One region of the Parageobacillus sp. NEAU-HV-2 genome, then DNA from elsewhere that is predicted to be linked to it. Evidence: a T-box and tRNA genes for the amino acid it is inferred to sense, from the RefSeq annotation. Region 1 holds a T-box; the other holds one or more tRNA genes.

Region 1 (3,134 bases):
CAAAGTAGAAGAAGTTGCTCCGCAGCAGGAGGCAAAAGTGTCGATCGGCGCCATTAAAGAAAACGATGAAGACATAGCGGAAGAAGTAGAGGATGAAAACGAAAAAACAAAAGTAAAAAGCGAAAATGCGTTATATTTAACAAAACTATTTGCCAAAAATCAGGCGGAGGAATTTACGAAAGTAAAAATTTGCATCGTTCAGCAAGGAGATTCGTTGGACAAGATCGCCGAACGGTACGATTTAACCGTCCAGCAGCTGCTGCGTGCCAATCAACTGGAAAGCCCGGAAGAGATTCATGAAGGGCAACTATTATATATCCCGGCGCTGGTGGGAAGCCGCCCTTGATAGTGAGGGAAACATGATTCCTCACTTCTTTTTATGAAAGGGGGCGTTTCATTGAACAGAGAACGGATCGAAATGTATGTACCCATTTTGCAGCAATACGGGCTAAAGCCGTTTCGCGTCGATGATTACGGGAAAGTAAAAAAAGTCTATACGAACGCCGGCCTGTTTGCTTTAAAAGAAATAACAAATGCCAGGGAAATGGCGGCCGTGCAACAATCGTACATGCTGTATGGAAAACAATTGGTTCCCCTTTATTTATCGAGGCAAGGTTTGCCGTTTGTCTCGCATGGCCGGCATTATTATTTAATGCCGTGGATTGCGGTAGAAACAAGAACAGAAAAACACGAACAAATTCGTGCTTTTTTCCGCGCTCTTGCTTATTTGCACAAAACATCGTTAAAGCAGATCGATGTTCGCGAAGAAGAGGTCAGCGCCTATTATGAGCAGAAAAAGAAGGAATGGGAACAGCAGCGTTCGTTTTTGCAAGCTTATATAGAAAAGTGCGAAAATACATGGTATATGTCGCCGTTTCAGCTGCAATGCTGCGCCTATTTTCATGAAACTATGCAAGCCTATTGGTTTGCGGAGACGGAGTTAGAGAAATGGCATGAAAAAATAAAGGAAACAAAAAAATGGAGAATCGCCTGGATTCACGGAAAAGCACGGCTTTCTCATTATCTCGAAACGGGAAAGGAACAGTGCTATTTTTTTAGCTGGGAACGGGCCGGCTGGAATTCGCCGCTTTTCGATGTAATCATAGCGCTTCGTTATCATATGCATACATTTCCGCCGATCGGTGATGAATGGGTGGAAGGAGTGGAAGAATACGAAAAAGCGTTATCCCTGTTAGAAGAGGAACGGTCCTTTTTTTTCAGCCATCTCGCACAGCCGCATTTTTTGTATCGCTGCATTTATGAGTACGAGACAAAGCGCCAAAACGGCAAAAGTGAACGGGAGTACGTTTCCGAACTGCAGCGCCGTTACTTTGCAATGAAAAATATGGAGTATGTTGTCATGCGCCTTATCCAGCGAAAAGAGGCAGAAGAAGCTAAATCCACTCCAGATGAAACGCCACCGCAATAAGCACAAAAATGGCCAATAAGATGACATCAAACGTCGTCGGTAAAAAAATCGTGCGGACTGCTTGAACAATCGTAATCGGGATAATAAATTGCGCACAGACGGCGCGAACTTGCCGAAGCCATGGCGGCCATGAATAATAGTTAAATCGTTTCATTGAGCACTCCCTCCTTCTTGCAAGTTACTATTAAAATATGATTGGATATTATTTTTGTCACCAAAAATGAAGGTATGGAATAAATAAATAAAAAATTGGCAAAGATGATTGACGATAAAATAAGTTTTTCGGTAGTATAATAAACAGAAAAATAGCAAAAAGCGAAGACAGGGAAGAGTACAACGAATAACGCCTTCAGAGAGGGAAATCAGTAGCTGCGAGATTTCCTAGGACGGTTATCGTTGGAAGGTCGCCCTCGAGCTGCTTCTTTGAACGGCGGCTGCCTAGTAGAAGAAGCCGGTGATATGCCGTTATCGCAATGAAGTGCTTAAGCAAGCTATTTTTGCTTAAGAAAAAAGGTGGTACCGCGAAAGAGTCTCCTTTCGTCCTTTTTAGGATGAAAGGAGTTTTTTATTGATAAGAAGGAGGGAAAGCAAAATGGAACAAAAAGAGATAACGATGTCGACGAAATACGACCATAAAGCGGTGGAAACAAACCGCTATCAATGGTGGCTTGACGGAAAATTTTTTGAAGCGACGGGCGATCCTGATAAAAAGCCGTTTACGATCGTGATCCCGCCGCCAAACGTAACAGGGAAGCTGCATTTAGGACATGCGTGGGACACGACGCTGCAAGATATTATAACACGCATGAAACGGATGCAAGGCTATGACGTCTTATGGCTGCCGGGAATGGACCATGCCGGAATCGCCACACAGGCAAAAGTAGAGGAAAAATTGCGCAAGCAAGGGCTGTCCCGCTATGATTTAGGCCGGGAAAAGTTTCTTGAAGAAACGTGGAAATGGAAAGAAGAGTATGCGAACCACATCCGCCAGCAATGGGCAAAATTAGGGCTTGGCCTCGATTATACGCGGGAGCGCTTTACGCTCGATGAAGGCTTATCGAAAGCGGTGCGCGAAGTGTTCGTATCGCTTTACCGAAAAGGGCTTATTTATCGCGGCGAATACATTATTAACTGGGATCCGGTAACGAAAACGGCATTATCGGATATTGAAGTGATTTATAAAGAAGTAAAAGGCGCGCTTTATCATATGCGCTATCCGCTTGCCGACGGATCGGGCTATATCGAAGTGGCAACGACCCGTCCGGAAACGATGCTCGGCGATACTGCGGTCGCCGTTCACCCAGATGATGAACGCTATCAACATCTCATCGGCAAAACGGTTATTTTGCCGATTACCGGCCGCGAAATTCCGATTATCGCCGATGAATATGTCGATATGGAATTCGGCTCAGGCGCGGTGAAAATTACGCCGGCGCATGACCCGAACGACTTTGAAATCGGCAACCGCCACAACTTGCCGCGCATCCTCGTCATGAACGAAGACGGCACGATGAATGAAAACGCGCTGCAATACCAAGGATTGGACCGCTTTGAATGCCGCAAGCAAATCGTGAAAGATTTGCAAGAACAAGGCGTGCTATTTAAAATCGAAGAGCATGTGCATTCCGTTGGCCATAGCGAACGAAGCGGCGCGGTTGTCGAGCCGTATTTGTCGACGCAATGGTTTGTGAAAATGAAGCCGCTT
Region 2 (3,134 bases), on a different contig from region 1:
AAACTCGCGCAACTCTTTCATGCGTTTTTCTTTCGTTAACATAAGCTGCTGGACCAAGTATTTTACCAAAGAAAAGTTTTTAAAAGCTGACGCCAACAAAGTTACGAGATTGTGCAGTTTTACGGAAGCAAACAAATCCATATTTGAGCCATTTTTTAAGAATTTAGGCGAGAAGCCTGCAAACGGTCCAAAGAGCAACATTTTTTTGTTGTCGATATACCGTGTATCAAGGTGCGGAACAGACATCGGAGGCGCACCAATTTTAGCTTTACCGTAAACTTTTGCATGATGTTGCTCTACAACTTTTGGATTATTACATACCATAAATAATCCGCTTACAGGGAATCCACCAATATGTTTGCCTTCTGGAATACCAGATTTTTGAAGTAAGTGCAGACTTGCCCCGCCGGCTCCAATAAATACGAATTTAGCCTTATGGATTTCAACAGAACCGCTATTGAGATCCTTCACTTTCAATTCCCACAGGCCGTCGCTGGTACGTTTAATATCCTCAACACTATGCTTATAGTTTATTTCGACATCTTTCCTCTTTAAGTGGTCAAACAACATGCGCGTTAAAGCACCAAAGTTAACATCCGTACCTGAGTCGATTTTGGTTGCCGCGATCGGTTCATTCGATGTACGGCCTTCCATTATAAGCGGAATCCATTCTTTCAGTTTTTCCGGGTCATCAGAAAATTCCATTCCCTGGAATAATGGATTATTTGATAGTGCTTCAAAACGTTTCTTTAAAAATCTCACATTATTTTCCCCTTGGACTAAACTTATGTGGGGCAACGGTCTGATGAATTCCTGCGGATTTTGTAACAGATTGTTTTTTACAAGGTAAGCCCAAAACTGTCTGGAAACTTGGAACTGTTCATTAATTCTTATAGCTTTGTTAATATCAATAGATCCATCCGGTTTCTCCGGTGTGTAGTTAAGCTCGCATAGTGCAGCATGCCCCGTTCCCGCATTATTCCATTCGTTAGAGCTTTCTTCTCCTGGTTTGCCGAGCTTCTCAAACACTTTAATCTCCCATTCCGGTGCTAATTCTTTCAACAGTGTCCCTAAAGTCGCACTCATGATTCCGGCACCAATTAAGATAACGTCTGTTCTAGTTTGTCTGTTGCTCATTTTTCCCATCCTTATCCCCTATTATTATTTGCAGAAAGGATGCAGGCGCACCTGCCTAAGCTAAAGCGATCCAGGGTCCTCGCCACGCACCTTTTCTACAGCAATTATATCTTAATTATAGTATAGCACTATTTGATTATTCGATTATAAGTATATCACTATTCAATTTATAGTATATCATTATTATTTATAAATTTATATATACTATAACAACTTTATACTGATGTTAGTCTAAAAATTGGACACGGAGAACAGGGAGATTGTAATAAACTTAATTACAATCGGTTCGAGGTGTCCAATCATAAAAAAGAGAATTTTTGATAAGGAGTACAAGATTCAGGTTGTTGAATTATGCTTGGAGGGGGATAAATCCATCACCCATGTGGCTAAAGAGTCAGGTTTGGATATCCCATTTCATACGCCATTTCTAAAACCCTATATCTGCATCAGTCATGTCCTGTCCAGTTGCTTTTACCGCTGCAAGTGCCTCAAGATGAGTTTCATATAAAGGTTTCATGTTGTCGTCCTCCAGGCTGAAGTAATGTCTATACAGACCTATACTACCACACTCTTCAGAATATTGTAAGTTGAGAAATAATGATTTTCGTGTTGTCCCCATTCGCTACCGTGCAACGAGGGCAACCGCTACCCTGCAGCACAGTCAACGTCAAGTCAACGAAAAGAAAAAACCGCATCAGACGTTAATCTGACGCGGTTCTCTGACATGTGATGATTCCGACTGGGCTCGAACCAGCGACCTCCACCCTGTCAAGGTGGCGCTCTCCCAGCTGAGCTACGGAATCATGTTATTCTGTTGAACACATTTTTTATTATATGGACGAGCAGCGGATTTGTCAAATACTTTTTTAAAAAATTTTTTGGTGGCGATGAAAACGGCTTGGGAAGGGAATTTTTCATTGTTTAATCCAGCGAATATCGAAAGTAATGGACGGGACTGAAGAAGCTGCATCACACGGTCGCCTGACGAGACGGCGGAAGAAGATTTCCGCCGCCTTATTTGTTATTTAGTACCGAATACATCCGCCATTTTCCGCTGCCTTTCATCCCTTCTATCATCGCGTTGGTGACAAAGATCGTCACCATATACATGACGAGCGGCGACAAAGCGATCCACGGTGCGTGAATCAGTTCGTCGCGGCTGAGCCCGATGATGCTCGACCATTCGTGCACAAACGGGTGAACGGATGCTTCGCCGGTCAAGATATCTGTTTTCTCTATTCTTCCCCCGATAATAATCTCAAAAAACCCGAGATGGATTAATAGAATCAATGTTTGCACGACTTGCTGCAAAAACAGAACGACGATCGTTTCCCGCAGATACGGCCAAACATGTTTTCGAAATACATGCAGCGTTCCTGCCCCCAGCAATCGGGAGCTTATCACATATTCTTGTTTGTTCATCCATTGCATCTCTTTTCCGATCGCAAGAATGAGCGGAGGCAGCGACACGCAGACTAACACAGCGCATTGATACAAAACAAGCGAAAATCGATACCCCTCCTGCCCGCTTTGCACCATTAACGGCATCATCAAAACAATCGACCATAAAATCGTCGGAATGTAAAGGTAGGTCTGACAAATCTGCTCGATCCCCTTGCGAATAAAGGAAGGCGCGTAAGCCGTTGCACTGCCAATCAAAATCCCTAGCACCATTTGGATGGCACATATGCTAAACACAATGAGAATGGTAAATCGCGCGCCGTCCAGCAGCTTGAAAAACATGCTGTTTCCTTGGCGGTCCGTGCCAAAAGGCGGTGCGGTCCATGGATCAAAAGGAGTTTCTTTTACAATTTCCCCTTTTTCATTCATGATGAGGGTCTGGTGCTCGGAAAAAAACAAGTCGTGATGCTGGCCGACAAAGAAACTGGCAGCAAGCAGCACAATAAAATAACCGATTCCAAACAAAAATCGTTTTGAACGAAATACGCTGTTATTCATACGCTTCCCTTCCCACGATACGATAAATGAAATAGCTC

The links. The T-box of region 1 lies ahead of AC1WMD_RS04690 (valine--tRNA ligase). A T-box ahead of a tRNA ligase gene usually reads a tRNA of that ligase, here a tRNA-Val.
Region 2: it encodes a tRNA-Val, which carries the amino acid that the T-box ahead of AC1WMD_RS04690 (valine--tRNA ligase) is inferred to sense. The anticodon was not compared.

Annotation. Positions count from the first base shown of each region.
Region 1 covers NZ_JBXUJJ010000002.1:239,601-242,734, forward strand. The annotation lists gene spoVID (stage VI sporulation protein D) at 1-346, shown strand, start outside; gene ysxE (spore coat protein YsxE) at 419-1,429, shown strand; gene AC1WMD_RS04685 (YszA family small membrane protein) at 1,395-1,583, opposite strand; T-box leader at 1,739-1,977, shown strand; gene AC1WMD_RS04690 (valine--tRNA ligase) at 2,022-3,134, shown strand, end outside.
Region 2 covers NZ_JBXUJJ010000001.1:265,942-269,075, reverse strand. The annotation lists gene AC1WMD_RS01530 (malate:quinone oxidoreductase) at 1-1,137, opposite strand, end outside; tRNA gene AC1WMD_RS01525 (tRNA-Val) at 1,868-1,940, opposite strand; gene AC1WMD_RS01520 (ABC transporter permease subunit) at 2,152-3,096, opposite strand; gene AC1WMD_RS01515 (ABC transporter permease subunit) at 3,089-3,134, opposite strand, start outside.